2 linked regions of the Crateriforma conspicua genome follow. Each later gene encodes a partner of the first gene's protein in a complex. Links are inferred from orthologs where the notes say so. Each region holds a gene or a part of one and is shown on either strand. Other genes may lie near its edges.

Region 1 (8,666 bases):
GCTTCGCACGCGTGCAGCGCATTCGCCTGGACCGACGCTCCTGCGGCCGACGTCGTATCGGCCCCGCTCTAGTCTAGCCGCCCGGGGCGCCGCGTCACCACGCCAACCGGCCGTTCTTTGGCCGCGGGAATTGCAGCGAAACCAACGCCACAAGCACCACCTCAGTGACGCGGAATCCGGCACAAACGGCCGTCCCCCAAAGGTGGCCTCAGGCGGCTTTGTCGGCTTGGGCCGCCGCCCGGGCCCGTTTTTCGGCCGCGTTCTTGTAATCGACCACGTCCCAAACCAGGCCCAGTTTCTTCAACAGCACGATCATCATCCACGTCATGTCGAATTCCCACCACTTGTGCCCGTGCTTGGCCATTCGCGGGTAAGCATGGTGATTATTGTGCCAGCCTTCGCCGTACGCAAAGATCGCCACGATCCAGTTGTTGCGGCTGTCATCGGCGGTTTCGTAGTTCTTGTAACCCCAGATGTGCGAGGCACTGTTGACCAACCAAGTCGCGTGCAAAACCAAAACCAGCCGCAGACAGAATCCCCAAATGAACAGTGACGTGGCCAGCGAAAGGCCGCCAAAGGCGTAACCAATGCCGAACAATCCGGCACCCAGCGCCAAGTTCATCGGCAAGAACATCTTGTCCAAGATCCGCATCCCGCGATCTCGCATCAGATCCGGGACCCAGTGGTTCAAGTAGTCTTTGCGGTCGCCGTCATGGGTGTGAAAGGCCAACCAGAACACGTGGCTCCACCATCCGCCGTCGTGGGGCGAGTGCGGATCGCCTTCTTGGTCGCTGTGGGCGTGGTGTTTGCGGTGATCGGCCACCCAATCCAACGGGCTACCTTCGCCGGCCAGCGATCCGATTCCGCCGAACAGGTACCGCACCCAGTTGTGCGTCTTCATGCCGGTGTGCGTCAGCAGTCGGTGATAGCCCAAGCAGATGCCCAGGCTGCCGGTCAGCCAGTGCAGTCCGATCAGGGTGAACAACCCGGCCCAGGTGAACGTCATTGGTGCGAACAGGCATCCGATGTGGGCCAGCCCCAGCCAACCCAGGGCGTACAGGCTCAAATTGTCACGACGTCTCCGTTCCTGGGCGGTCGGCTTGCCATGATCCGGCTTCGCCATGCCGGTCGCGTCGGTTTCCATCTGTGGAATCGCCACATCGCCGGTTTTGGCATCCCCGTGGTTGGGATGCTGGTCAAGGCTGGGCGACTTAGGCGAATCGGCCTTCGTCGGATCCGATTCTCGGGTGGGCGAATCAATGACGGTCGACATGCAGTCTGTATCCTGGAAAAAGTCCGTGGTGAACCAGCGGCCGGATGCTTCGAAATGCGCTGTCTCGATCAACGCCGACCGCCGCTTGAGACGAATCTTAGCAATCGATTGAAACAGCCCTGTCACAGACCCGACGCCGCGTGTAACGGCCGTGTAAAATCTGTTCAGGTGTCCGGGCCAATCCGCCAACTTTGCCTGTTCCGACCGCCCATCGCAGCGTTCCGTACCGTGCCCCGCAGAGGGGTGCCGGGAATTGCCGGCTCGCCCGATCCCAGATCGGCTGCATCCGCGGTGGACCGTAGGGGTTGTAGCGATGATGCGGTTTGATCCGCCGGCCAAATCAACGCCTGTGCGGGTACGGCGGACCAGTCGCCCTAGGCCCGATCGCACGTTTGATCTAACCTAAACCGGTCCGCATCATCCCCGTTTTTCCGCCTTTTTCCGAAGCCGTCGACAGATCCTGGCATGCTGAAAGCGCTCGAACTGTCCGGATTCAAGAGCTTCGCCGATCGGACTCGGTTCGACTTTCCCGACGGCATCACCGTCGTCGTCGGCCCCAACGGGTCCGGCAAATCGAACATCGTCGACGCGATGAAGTGGGTCTTGGGCAGCCAGAGTCCGAAGAGTCTGCGCGGCAAGGAAATGGCCGACGTGATCTTCAAGGGCTCGCAAACCCGCGGCCCCTCGGGCGCCGCCGAAGCGACGATCATCTTCGACAACTCCTCGGGAAACCTGCCGGTCGATGCCCCGGAAGTCCACGTCACCCGGCGTGTGTATCGCAGCGGCGAAGGCGAATACCTGATCAACAAACAGGCGGTTCGTCTGAAGGATGTCCGCGATCTGATCCGCGGGACCGGCATCGGTATCGACGCTTACAGCCTGATCGAACAGGGCAAAGTCGACCGGATGCTTCAGGCCAACGCCAAAGAACGCCGCGCGATTTTCGAAGAAGCGGCCGGCATCAGTCGCTTCAAGGCAAAGAAAACGGAGGCCGAACGACGCCTGGGCCGCATCCAGCAAAACCTGACGCGTCTGGGCGACATCGTCGACGAAGTGGCGTCGCGATTGAAAAGCTTGAAGGGCCAAGCGTCTCGCGCGGAAAAGTATCGCCAGGCGACCGAACGCCTGCGTGAACTTCGCACCCAAGTCGCGTGGACCGACTGGCAGGAACTGACCCAGCAATTTGAAACGGCCGAAATCGAACTGGCCGAAGCGATCAAGCAACAAGAACAGCTGGAAATCCAACAACAGGAACTGCAACAACAACGCCAAGCGGCCGAACTGGAATTGCAATCGATCGCCGATGTGGCTCGCCAAGCGGAAGAACAGCGCGGCGCGTGGCTGGGGCAGATCGCGGAATTGGAAGGCCGATCCGCCGCCGATCGATCCACCGTCGAAGACCTGCGAAAGGCTCAGGCTTCATCGCTCCGGCGCATTCGTTTGTTACAGTCTCAAGCCGGATCGGCCGCCGCACAATTACGCTCCGCAGGCCAACGCTTGGCCGAATACCAGGCGGAACTGGACCGCGCGACCCAAAGGCATCAAGAAGCGGAAAAGCAGCGTGACGAGATCGGCGCCGAGGTCGCTGACGTCCAAACCAAGCGGACTGAAAACCAACGCGAACACCTGGTCCAGGTTCGCCGCGTCGCCGATTTGGAAGCCGACCGACAACGGCTGACACAGAAAAGCACCGAACAAGAACGTGCACTACAGTCGCTGGAACAACGCCGGACCGAGTCGCGTGAAGCCGTCGAACTGGCACGCCAGGATGCCAAGGCCAAAGCGGAACATGTCGCGCAACTGGACCAGTCGATCGCCGAAAGTGCCAAGCAGATCGAATTGGCCGACGCCAAGCTGCAAGACAATCGCCGCAACGCACGTCGTCGACGTGATGAGGTTGCCGCGCTGCGCGGCCGCTTAGAAGGCGTTTGTCAGCGGCTGGACGTATTGCAAGATCTGCAGAAACGTCAAGAAGGCGTCTCCGGCGGCGTCCGCGCGATTCTGGATCGGCTGCGCGAACTGTCGGCGCAAAGAAACGATGCCACACGGCACAAGTGGGCCGGCACGGTTCGCGGGATGGTCGCCGATTGTTTTCGCGTCGATGTCAACGTCGCGCCGCTGATCGATGCCGCCCTGGGCCAGCGAAGCCAGTACTTGGTCGTCACCGGCGATCTGACGCAACAGGCGATTTTGAACAAAGAGGTCGAAGTCAACAGTCGAGTCGGACTGATCCGGATCGATGAATTGCCCACCCGGCGACCGGGCGATCGCATCCGCCTTGACGGTATCAAAGGCGTCGTCGGCCGCGCCGATCGCATGCTGCAGTGTGACGAAGAAGACGAACCACTGGCACGACACCTGTTAAGCAACACGTGGATCGTCGATAGCCTGGCGACGGCGTTCAATCTGCGAAAGCTAAGCGGTGCGGGGCTGCGTTTCGTCGCCACCACAGGCGAACTCTTGGAATCCGACGGCACCATCGTCGTCGGCCCCGGCGGTACCGACACAGGGCTGGTCAGCCGTCGCAGCGAATTGGACGCGGCCGCACGTGAACGTGACCACTATCAATTTCAATTGAACGAGGAGGTCGCCGAAGCGGATCGCTTGGACAAAGTCGTCGATGAATTGGCCGCCGAACTTGGTCGGTTGGAACAAGCCCATCGCGGCGACGTCACCGCTCGGGCCGCCGCCAAAGCCGAATCGCGTCACGCCGAAGAAAATCTGAACCACCAACAGCGTGAACTCCGCCAGACCGAACAACTGCACGAAGACACCGCAGGTGAACTGACGGCAGTCCAAAGCGAATTACAACGCATTGCATCGGAGATCGAACAGGGACGCCACAGTATCGAGACGTTGGAACTGCAGGGTGCCGAACTGGACGAGGCTCTTTGCGGTGCCGAAACCGCATTCCAAGATGCGACCAAGCACGTGATGGCCGTCTCGGTCGACGTTGCACGGGCCGAACAGAAACACGAAGCCCTGCAAGCGACGATCCAACAACAACACCGCGATCAAGATCAACGCGAAGCGGCGGTTCAAGAAGTCCGCGACCAGGCAAACGCCACGCAAAAACGAATCGACGAAGCCAACGCGCGATTGTTGGACGCCGACAGCCGCCTGGCGATGCTGCATTGGCAGTCACAAGAAAAACAAGCGGAAATCCGTCAACTGGCACAAGCCGCTGACGAAGTTCGCACGACCACGAAAGCCGCACAAAAGGCAAGCGATGCGGCGATCAAGGAAGCTGCCCAGGCGGGTGGTCGCGTCCATTCCATCCAGTCCGCGCGGGATAACGCTCGGCTGCGTCGCGACACGCTGGCCGACCGCTTGCTGGAGGATTACGAGATCGACCTGCGCGGCACCGAACCGCCCGAAGACTTGCAACCGCCGGAAGACCGCGAAGCGGTGGATCGCGAAATCAGCCAGTTGCGAAACCAGTTGCAGAAGACCGGTTCGGTCAATTTGGAAGCGTTGGAGGAATTGGAAGAGCTGCAGACGCGATACGACGAACTGCACGATCAATACCAAGACCTGACCGCCGCCAAGGATTCGCTGCAGCGGATCATCGGTCGCATCAACGCGGACAGCCGCCGTTTGTTCATGGACACGCTGGAAGCGATCCGCCAGAACTTCCGCAAGCTGTATCGCAAGTCATTCGGCGGTGGTAACGCCGATTTGATTTTGGAAGAAGACGAAGACCCGTTGGAAGCCGGTGTAGAAATCGTCGCGACGCCGCCTGGCAAACCCAGCTTCAGCAACTCGCTGTTGTCCGGCGGCGAAAAAGCGCTGACCGCCGTCGCACTGTTGATGGCGATCTTCCAGTACCGCCCCAGTCCATTTTGTGTTTTGGACGAAGTCGACGCGCCGTTTGACGAAGCGAACATCGGACGCTTCGTCACCGTGTTGAATGAGTTCTTGGATCAGACCAAGTTCGTCGTCGTCACGCACAGCAAGAAGACGATGACCGCCGCGACGACTTTGTACGGTGTCACGATGCAAGAATCCGGCGTCAGCAAGCAGGTGTCGATCCGCTTCGAAGACGTCAACGAAAAGGGCGAAATCGAAAGCGAAGGCGAAGCCGCTTAGCGGTTGGACCGCTGTTACACACGAACGCTGATGATCTTCATCACTCAGTGGTTTTGCGGAAGCACTGGCGACGATCAATAGAAAGCGGCGCTGTTACCGCAAGGTCGCACAGGGTGCATTCAATCCGTCAGGCGATCGACTTGCGTTTGACGCTCTTGCGACGATAGTTCCGCACCACGCCCACGCCTGCGATCACGCCACAAGCCAACATCGTTCCGGGTTCGGGAACCGCGGTGACGGAAATCGTGCTGATCGACAACGCTTGACCTTGATATTCGGTCTGTCCGACGTAGTCATTGATCTCGTTGACGTAGCCGCCCACATACGTGATGTAATTTCGGTAAACACCCGATGTGTCACTCGGGCTGACGCCGGTCTGGATTCCGCTGTTCAGTCCGGCAAGAACCAACTGACCGCCCGCCCACGTCAAAGTGGTGCTACCCGAATCGCCGCCTTGCAAACCAACTTCATCACTTGATGTGCCACGCTCGTACGCGAATTCGATCGAATTGGTAATTTGCCCCGTGTTCAGTTCGACATTGAATGCAACCACGTCGGCATCGTTCATCCCCGCGACTTGCATGCTGGTCCCTTCGACGTCGCGTTTACCAAACACGTACAAATCTCGCCCCATCCAATCGGGTGCGAATGGCGCGGTCGCGATGCTGAGCGGTTTGACGCCATGCGCCGTCGGGATCGGGTCTGCCAAGGTGTAGATGCGAATGTCGGTATTGTTTCCGCCTCGTGCGATCGTGGTGTAACCATTGCTGGCGTACTGTCGCACGATTCCGTCACTGCCACGAAACTGGGCAACGCCTGTCGCGGCATGGTCCGCCGTCACATAGTGCTGGGGCGTGATCAGGGCCACGCTGTTGATCCCCACACCACTGATCTGGTTGTGATCGATCAAGAAACCGCTATTGACCGGCAACTCCGATCCGACACTGATCGCACCGGTTGCGAACCGCACATGTCGGTCAGGATCAAAGGAATCGAAAACGGCGGCTTCAGTGACCGAACCGGCGAAAGAAACCAACAAGGCCACGCACGCAAGCGATGGCATGCAGCGAAAGATGACGGAGAGAAACACAGATGAGGGATCCGGATGAGAAAATCGAAATAGTCGTCCAGTGTCTGCGGTGACCAGGTGGCCCAAAAAAAGATCGATGCCGTGACGTGGGCTTCAGGTGAGACCGCGTGCGCAGACAATTGGCAAAGTCTCGGCAGTCTAGTCAAAATACGCCGGAATATTCGGCACACTCATCAAAAAACAGCGCCCTCATCGTCGGGAATTCACACCCACCCGGGATTGAAACGGCGTGATCGCGTCCCTTACCCCCTCGGGAAGCGAAAGAGAACACACCACACGCCGGGTTAGAGATTGACGCTTGGTCCGCGGCGATACCGCCGCATGGCTCGCGTTTTCAGAGCAGCCCCACCGAACGCTGAAATTCGACCGGGTTCCAATAGTCGACGATCCGGTGAATCGTCGGCCCGGACATCTGAATGATCGACGCGGCACGGACCTCGAAGCGTTTGCCCGTTGCCGGAAATCCTGGCAAGTCGCCACGGTGCGTCCCGCTCATCACCCATGACGCCGCCGCATTATCACCGTCGACCATGACCTCCGTCGGATGGACTTCGAAGTCCGGTGAACCGGCGTAGGTCAGTTCGATGAAGGACCGGATCTGAGCAAGTCCGTCAAACTTGGCGGCGAACGCCAAGTCCTCGAACGAAGACTGATCATTAAAGAATTGCAGGACCGCATCCACGTCTTGCCGCGACCAGGCGGCATAGTAGTCACGAAGTCGTTGCGGCGTCGTCATGTAAGTATCTCCCGGGCGACTTCACGAATTGACCGATGCGGTGATGGATCATTCAGACGATACACAAACGCCAACCGATCGTGCCCCCAAGGCGATCCGCGAATCCTAGGCGATCAACGGGTCGACGACATGTCCGTGCACATCGGTCAAACGAAAGTCACGTCCTTGGTATCGGAACGTCAGGCGTTCGTGATCGATCCCAAGCAGTCGCAGCACGGTGGCATGGAAGTCGTGAATGTGCACACCGTCCTTGACGATGTTATAGCTGAATTCATCGGTTTCGCCGTGGGTGTAACCGCCAGGGGCGCCGCCACCGGCCATCCACAAACTGAAGCAACGCGGGTGGTGATCCCGGCCGTAGTTCTTTGGTCCGATCTTGCCTTGGCAGTAACTGGTTCTTCCGAATTCACCGCCCCAAATGACCAGCGTGTCCTTCAACATGTCCCGTTGTTTCAGATCCTGGATCAACGCGGCGGTCGCCTGATCGGTGATCCGGCACTGGTTGCGAATGCCGCCCGGCAATCCGCCATGGTGATCCCATCCGGGTTGATACAGCTGAATGAACCGGACGCCTTGTTCGGCCAAACGTCGGGCGCGTAAACAGTTTGACGCGTACGTTCCCGGCGTTGTGACATCGTCGCCATACATCTTCAACGTCGCTTCGGTCTCGCCTGATATATCCGTCACCTCAGGTATCGACGACTGCATACGAAACGCCATTTCATATTGTGCGATCCGCGTCTCCAAAGCAGGATCCGACGTGGCGTTCAATTGCAACTGATGCAGTTCTTGCAGACGTTCCAGTGCCAGACGTCGGCCCTTTCGATCCACGCCGGCGGGGTTCTTCAGATACAGAACGGCATTTTCATCTGGTCGCAAACGCACGCCGTCATACTTGCCCGGCAGAAAACCGCTGCCCCACAACCGCGAAACCAGCGGTTGCCCGCCACGCTTGGTCGACACCATCACGACGAATCCGGGAAGATCCTGGCTTTCGCTGCCCAGCCCGTACCACAACCACGATCCCATACTCGGTCGGCCCGGAAACTGGCTGCCGGTTTGCATCATGGTCACGCCTGGTCCGTGATTGATCGCTTCGGTATTCATGGACCGAATGATGCACATGTCATCGGCGACCTTGGACGTGTGCGGCAGCAGTTCGCTCAACCAAGTTCCGCTTTGACCGTGCTGTGCGAACTTGAACGGTGAACCAACCAGCGGCAAACTGGCCTGGTGCGCACTCATGCCCGTCAAACGCTGGCCCATGCGGACCGACGCCGGCATTTCAGTACCGTGCAGTTCGTTCAGCATCGGCTTGGGATCAAACAATTCCATCTGGGACGGCGCCCCCGATTGGAACAGAAAGATCACTCGCTTGGCTTTGGGCTCAAAATGCGGCGTAATCGCACCACCCGCGGAAGATCCAGGCGAAACGGTGGCTCCATCGGCGCTTAACAAGTCCGCCAAAGCGATCGAAC
Region 2 (7,314 bases), 500 kb from region 1 along the record:
GACGATTGGGGCTGTCCGTTTTTGTCGCGATGGTTTTCATCGCCGCTTGGGACAGGCCGGTCGTGGCGCAACAGGCGTCGACCGCAGCAGCGACTGCACCCGCGACTGCCGGTGGAAAGAGCCGAGTGGTGGCGACCGTCAACGCCGACCCGATCACCGAGAAGGTCTTGGCCGACGAAACGATGCGACGCTACGGCAGCGACATCGTCGACGCCATGGTCAATCGCTATCTGATTTTGCAAGCATGTCAGCAGCGTGGCATCGAAATCACCAAGCAAGAAGTCAGCGACGAAATCGCTCGTCAGGCTGCCAAGTTCCGCTTGGACATGGGCGGGCTGCTGCAGCTGCTGCAAGAAGAACGCAACGTCAGTGCCGCTGAATATAGCAACGACGTCGTCTGGCCCATGTTGGCACTGCGACGTTTGGTGGCCGACAAGATCGAAGTCACCGAAGAAGAATTCAATAAACAGTATCTGGCTCGCTACGGCGAAGCGGTCAAGTGCCGGATGATCGTGACCAAGGATCGACAGAAAGCCGAACAAGTGCTGGCCCAAGCCAAATCCGATCCGGCGAAGTTTACCGAACTGGCCAAGAGTTTCAGCGAAGACGAAATCAGCGCCAGCGTCGGTGGTTTGATCCCACCGATTCGCCGCTACACCGGACAGCCGGATTTCGAAACCGCCGTGTTTGATCTTCAGGATGGCGGAGTCACTGATATTCTGCAGGTCGGCGACGAATGGATGATCCTGCAAGCGGTCCGGCGTATTCCCGCCGCCACCCCGGCACCCCAAGCCATCCCCGCGATTCGTGAGCAAATCGCGGACGAGATCCGCGACGAAAAAATTCGCGTCGCCGCGGCCGGTTTGTTCGAGCAACTGCAAAGCGAAGCCAATGTCAAAAAGGTCTTCGGCGATCCGGCGGCGGAAAAACAGCACCCCGGTGTTGCCGCCCTGGTCAACAACCAACCGCTGACGATTGCACAGGTTGCCGAGGAAGCGGTTCGTCGCCACGGCGAAGAAGTTCTGCAAGGCGAAATCAATCGTCGTCTTTTGACGCAAGCCCTTCGCAGCAATGGTGTCACCGTTGCCGCCGCCGACCTGACCGCCGAAACCGAACGTGCCGCGATCGCGTTCGGGTTCACCAAGCCCGACGGTTCGGCCGACATCCAAAGCTGGCTGCAATCGGTGGTAAGCGATGGAGACACGACCGAGGACATCTATGTTCGCGATGCCGTTTGGCCCAGCGTCGCGCTGCGTAAGTTGGTCGAATCGGAAGTCCAATTGAACGACGAAGAACTGAAACGCGGATTCGATTCCGCATACGGACCCAAGGTGGAAGTCCTGGCGATCGTTCTGGGCGATCAGCGGACGGCGCAAAAGGTATGGCAGATGGCCCGCGATAACCCGACGCCGCAGTTCTTTGGCGAATTGGCCCAACAATACAGCATCGAACCGTCGTCGGCGTCCAACGCCGGGCTGGTGCCGCCGATCCGCAAACACGGCGGCCAGCCGGCGATCGAAAAGGAAGCCTTTTCGTTGAAGCCGGGGCAATTGAGCGGCATTGTGGCCACCGGTGACAAATACATCATCATGCGTTGCCAGGGTTTTACCAAACCGGTCGTCAGCGATTTCGATGCGGTCCGCGAAGAACTGGTTCGCGACCTGTCGGAAAAGAAGTTGGCCCAAGCGATGGCGTCGAAGTTTGACGAGTTGAAGGAAAACGCCAGCATTGAAAATTTCTTTGCGGTCGCCAAAAAGGCCGCGGCGACCACGCGTCGCTGATCGTCCGCACGCCAAATTTTTCCACGCTGTTGACGGCCGCCCCGAGCCAAACCGTCAGCAGCGGAACCGAACGATCCCCAGCCGACCCGATTGTGGGGTCGGCTTTTTTTTGGCCCGAAAATTGGCCACCGGGCGCGGCCGGACGCTTCCCTGAAACCGGATCAGGTGTCTAAGTTGACATCGATTGCCCGTCGTGAATTTCTTGTTCCAGCGGCCCAGCCATGTCCAATACGTTCAATCCAGACACACCCAATATCGACGCACCGGCGATCGAACCGCCGACTACCGATCCGCCGCCACACCCGTTCGAGGTCAGCTTTGCTTCGCGAGTGCACCGGTTGCCGCCCTACATGTTTGGGCGAATCAACAATTCGCTGTACCAAAAACGACGTGCCGGCGATGACGTCATCGACCTGGGCATGGGCAACCCGTCCGATCCGCCCGATCCGGTCGTGATTCAAAAGCTGGCCGATGCCGCCGCCGATCCGGGTAACCACGGATACAGCAAGTCCAACGGGATTGCCAATCTGCGCCGCGAGGTGGCCGGAAAATACCATCGCAAGTACGGCGTTCGGCTGGATCCGGAACATGAGGTGATCGCTTGTTTGGGGTCCAAGGAGGGCTTTTCACACATGTGTCTGGCGCTGATGGGCCCCGGGGACACCGCGATCATTCCGTCGCCCTATTTTCCGGTGCACATGTACGGCGTCATCTTGGCTTCGGGCAATGTCGTGGCGTTGGACGTCGCCGATAGCGAGAAATTTCTAAGCAACGTTGCTTACACCTGCGAAAACATGACGCCGGTGCCCAAGGTGCTGATCGTCAACTATCCGCACAATCCGTCCAGCGCGGTCATCGAGCCGGAATTCTTCGTCGAAGTCGTCCGCTTGGCCAAAAAGTACGGCTTGATGGTCATCCACGATTTTGCCTATGCCGACGTCGCCTTTGACGGATACCAGCCACCCAGCTTCCTGAGCGCACCGGGCGCGAAGGATGTCGGTGTCGAATTCACGACGATGAGCAAGGGCTATAACATGGCCGGCTGGCGAGTCGGCTTTTGCGCGGGCAATGCGGAAATGATTCGTGGCCTGGGCACGATCAAAGGCTACTACGATTACGGCATGTTCCAGGCGATCCAAATCGCGGCCATCGTCGCGCTGCGGGCCACCGAGGCGACGGTGGAAAACCAATCGCTGATCTATCAAGGCCGACGCGATGCTTTGGTCAGCGGGCTGCGTCGTTTGGGATGGAACGTCACGCCACCCAAGGCCGGCATGTTCGTCTGGGCGGAAGTCCCCGAACCGTGGAAGTCGTCGATGTCGACGATGGACTTTGCAATGAAGCTGTTGGAAGAAGGCAATGTCGCGGTCAGTCCCGGCAGCGGATTCGGCACCGCCGGTGAAGGCTATCTGCGGATGTCCTTAGTGGAAAACGAACAGCGTTTGCGTCAGGCCGTCCGCCAGATCGGCAAATGCTTGTCTCAAAGCAAAACGCCCGCTTGCACCTGAGTTTCATTTGTTCGGGAAGCCGGCGTTAGGCCGGCCGATCGTTCAAGATTCTGTTTCTTCGCCGCTTTGCGTTGGGTCGGCTTCATCGCCGCTTTGCGTCGGCTCGGAGGCGGTTTGGCCGCTGGTCGGCGTCACGGCGGGGCTGGATTTGGGCAAATTCGTGTTGTCCAATCCTTCGGCGGAATAGTTGTCCACCTCGTGTACCGCCAAGTCGTCGCTGTAGTGGTCGGTGCGGACCACATAGACTTCGCCAAAGTCGTCCTGTTCGACCGCCGCGCCGTGGTGACGGGTCAGTTCCAGTGTGGCCAGAAACCATCCGATCAACGCCGATTTGTGTTCTCCGCCGGTGACCAAGTCGATCAGCGGGATTCTTGCGTGGTCACGTAATTGGGTGTGGATCTGTTGCATGTACACGTGGATCGGTGTGTCGTCATAGATGACCTCCGTCGGCGGCGGGCCGGCCGATTCCCGCATGATGCGACCAAACGCGCTGACCAAATCCCAGATTTCCAGATCGACGATCGGCTGGTCGCCCGGGTCCACGCGACGGCTGGGCAGGTCGTCGGACATCCGCTCGAACCTTTCCTGCCACCGTTGGCTCATTTCATCCAGGACGGCGGCCGCGTCGCGGATTTCCTTGTACTGCAGCAGCCGTTCGATCAGTTCGTCCTGCGGGTCCTCCAGGGTTTCGTCTTCGGTTTCCTCGACGATTTTTGGCAGCACCGCATGGCTTTTCATCTCCACCAAGGTCGACGCGAGGTCCAGAAAATCCCCGACGTCCCCCAGGTCCAGGGCTTTCAGGATGTCCAAATATTCCAGGTACTGTTGGACGATTTTCGCCAGCGAGATCTGTGTCAGGGCCACCTCCTGGCGGCGGACCAAGTACAGCAGCAGGTCGATCGGACCACGATAAGCGGGCAAGTCGATGCGAAAATTCATGTCGATGGCGTGTCCGTTCGGTTGCGGCCGGGCGGTTTCCCGCTCCGTTGTCGGCCCACCCTGTGATCGGCCCGGCGGATTCCCGCCCTTGTGACTCCTGCGACCCAAAATTATCATGCCCGGCTTGGTTTTGGCACGTCCATTCCAGGCGAATCCGACTCTGGGCCGGGCAGCGACGTTTCGGCGATCTTTGCGCCGCCGGTCGACTCGACGCCTTCACACAATATCGCCTTCATTTCCAATCATCGCCCAACCATGTCTAACCCTCCGCACCGTCACGTTTTATCGGCTCTGGTCCAGAACGTCCCCGGCGTGCTGGCCCATATCAGCGGCATGCTGGCCTCGCGTGGCTACAACATCGATTCGCTGGCCGTCGGCGAAACCGAAGACCGACGATTGTCACGCATGACATTTGTCGTGGTCGGCGACGATCGCGTGGTCGAACAGGTACGGAAACAGCTAGAAAAGATCGTCACGGTCGTCCGCGTCCAAGACATCAGCAGCCGCGATTTCGTCGAACGCGATCTGTTGCTGGTCAAAGTCAAAGCGCCCGCCGGCCCGAAACGCAGCGAAGTCCGCGAATTGGTGGACATCTTCCGCGGTGCGATCGTCGATGTCGGTCCGGAAGAAGTGATGATCGAAATCAGCGGTCGGGAAAACAAGGTCCAAGCGTTTATCGAACGCATGCGTCCCTACGGAATCGTCGAACTGGTCCGCACCGGTCGCGTCGCCATGGTCCGCGGTGCCAGCGGACCGGCCATCACCGAAGAACCGCCGACGTCCGACGTCGGTACGATTCGTCGCTTCACGACCGCCTGAAATCCTCCGCAAATACAACGTTTGATTCGGCGTCCACGGTCGCCGATCTGCCTTCCGTGCGATCGCTATCTTTCTCGTTGCGGCACGTTCGATTGTGCCACACCGAATCGATCGTCCGGCCCATCGTCCAACTGAATGCCCGTTTTCCACTTCTCCCACGAACGATAGATCAACATGGCCGCAACGGTTTATTACGACAACGATGCCGACCTGTCCCATTTGAAGGGCAAGAAGATTGCCATCTTGGGATACGGTTCCCAAGGTCACGCCCAAGCACAAAACCTGCGAGACAGCGGCTGTGACGTTGTCATCGGTCAGCGTCCCGGATCGGCCAATTATGACTTGGCCGTTTCGCATGGATTCAAGCCGATGTCGATCGCCGATGCGACCAAGGCGGCCGATGTGATCAACATCCTGTTGCCCGATGAAGTCCAAGGCGACATCTATCGTGATTCGATTCGCGATAACTTGTCCGAAGGCAACATCTTGATGTGCAGCCACGGCTTCAACATCCACTTCGGCCAAATCGTGCCGCCCGCCGGGATCGACACCATGCTGGTCGCCCCCAAAGGCCCCGGACACTTGGTCCGCAGCGAGTACGAAAAGGGTGGCGGTGTCCCCGCCCTGTTGGCCCTGGGTGATGGTGCCAGCGATGAAACCAAGCAAATTGGTTTGGCCTACGCCAAAGGCATCGGCGGCACCCGCGGTGGTGTGATCCAAACCACGTTCGCCGAAGAAACCGAGACCGACTTGTTCGGTGAACAGGTGGTGTTGTGTGGTGGCGTCAGCGAACTGGTCAAAGCCGGTTTTGATACGCTGGTCGAAGCCGGTTACCAGCCGGAAATGGCCTACTTCGAATGCATGCACGAACTGAAGCTGATCGTCGATCTGTTGTACGAAGGCGGGCTCAGCTACATGCGTTACAGTATCAGCAACACTGCTGAATACGGTGACTACAGCACCGGACCTCGCATCATCACCGACGAAACCAAGGCGGAGATGAAGAAGGTCTTGCTGGAAATCCAAAACGGCACCTTCGCACGCAACTGGATCTTGGAGAATCGTGGCGGTGCTCCGTTCTTCAAGGCCACTCGTCGCCGTGAACGCCAGCACGGCGTTGAACAAGTCGGCAAGGGTTTGCGTCGAATGATGAACTGGATCGACGAAAAGGAAGTCGACTGACTTTCCGTCGTTCCGTCGCCTTTTCCCCAACGGGTGGACCGTGAACGAACCGATTCGAGATGAAAACACCGAAGACGACGCCATCATCGGCGTCGCCCTACGTCGGTCGGTCTTGATCATCGGTCTGCTGGCGATCGCCGGCGGTTTGATGTGGTTGGTGTTTGCGGAATCCCCGGAACCGCCCAAGCCACAAGTCTTCGAAACGGTCAACCCGGAACTGCGTCAACAGGCGTCCGACCTGCCCACGCTGACGATGACCGACGTCAGCGATTCCGCCGGCGTCGATTTTTTGCATCACACCGGCCGCGCCGGTGAAAAATTGTTGCCCGAAACGATGGGCAGCGGTGTGGCCGTGCTCGATTTCAATGGCGACGGCCACCAGGATCTTTTCTGGGTCAACGGTGACGATTGGCCCTGGTCCGAATCGCCCTCCGATCCGCCGCCGACCTGCCGTCTGTTCCAAGGCGACGGTCAAGGCAACTTCACCGATGTTTCGGAAGACCAGGGCGCGGCGTTGAAGCTGTACGGCATGGGCGTGGCCACGGCCGATTTTGACAACGACGGTGACGCGGATCTGTTCGTCAGTGCGGTCGGAAAAAATCGTCTGCTACGCAACGACGACGGTCGCTTTGTGGAAATCACCGATGCCGCCGGTGTCGCCGGCGCCGACGATGCGTGGAGCACCAGTTGCGGATTCTTTGATTTCGACCGCGACGGCTACTTGGACTTGTTTGTTTGCAACTACGTCGCGTGGGATCGCGATTCGGATCTGTCCCAGAACTTTACGCTCGATGGGATCAATCGGGCGTACGGTCCCCCGCGGGCATTCAACGGCACGTTCAGCTATCTGTATCGCAACAACGGCGATGGGACCTTTGCCGACGTCTCACAGGCCGCGGGAATACAGATTCGCAATCCCGATACGGATGTGCCGCTGGGTAAAGCGATGGGGCTGGCACCGGTCGATGTCAACGATGATGGTTGGATCGACATCATCGTCGCCAACGACACCGTGCGGAACTTTCTGTTCGAAAACCAGGGCGATGGCACGTTTGTCGAAGTCGGCCAATTATGTGGCATCGCCT

Evidence for each region.
Region 2: the proteins of smc (region 1) and Mal65_RS16045 are in contact, whole or in part, in a crystal structure (PDB 3ZGX), measured with the Bacillus subtilis proteins. The link is inferred for Crateriforma conspicua from one-to-one orthologs.

The regions. Positions count from the first base shown.
Region 1 is NZ_CP036319.1:3,902,537-3,911,202, forward strand. Bases 1,387-5,562 are described here. They hold smc (chromosome segregation protein SMC), read left to right. Parts: upstream 1,387-1,738; coding sequence 1,739-5,362; downstream 5,363-5,562. Other genes in these bases: Mal65_RS14400 (hypothetical protein), read right to left, coding at 5,490-5,562. Outside these bases: Mal65_RS14390 (acyl-CoA desaturase), read right to left, coding at 209-1,273; more of Mal65_RS14400, read right to left, coding at 5,563-6,425; Mal65_RS14405 (ester cyclase), read right to left, coding at 6,787-7,188; Mal65_RS14410 (DUF1501 domain-containing protein), read right to left, coding at 7,294-8,666. UniProt on the Bacillus subtilis protein: Required for chromosome condensation and partitioning.
Region 2 is NZ_CP036319.1:4,401,623-4,408,936, reverse strand. The notes cover bases 2,281-5,104. They hold Mal65_RS16045 (segregation and condensation protein A), read right to left. Parts: upstream 4,229-5,104; coding sequence 3,332-4,228; downstream 2,281-3,331. Other genes in these bases: ilvN (acetolactate synthase small subunit), read left to right, coding at 4,484-5,047; Mal65_RS16050 (aminotransferase class I/II-fold pyridoxal phosphate-dependent enzyme), read left to right, coding at 2,281-3,289. In the rest of the region: Mal65_RS16055 (peptidylprolyl isomerase), read left to right, coding at 1-1,781; more of Mal65_RS16050, read left to right, coding at 2,003-2,280; ilvC (ketol-acid reductoisomerase), read left to right, coding at 5,222-6,229; Mal65_RS16030 (CRTAC1 family protein), read left to right, coding at 6,270-7,314. UniProt on the Bacillus subtilis protein: Participates in chromosomal partition during cell division. May act via the formation of a condensin-like complex containing Smc and ScpB that pull DNA away from mid-cell into both cell halves.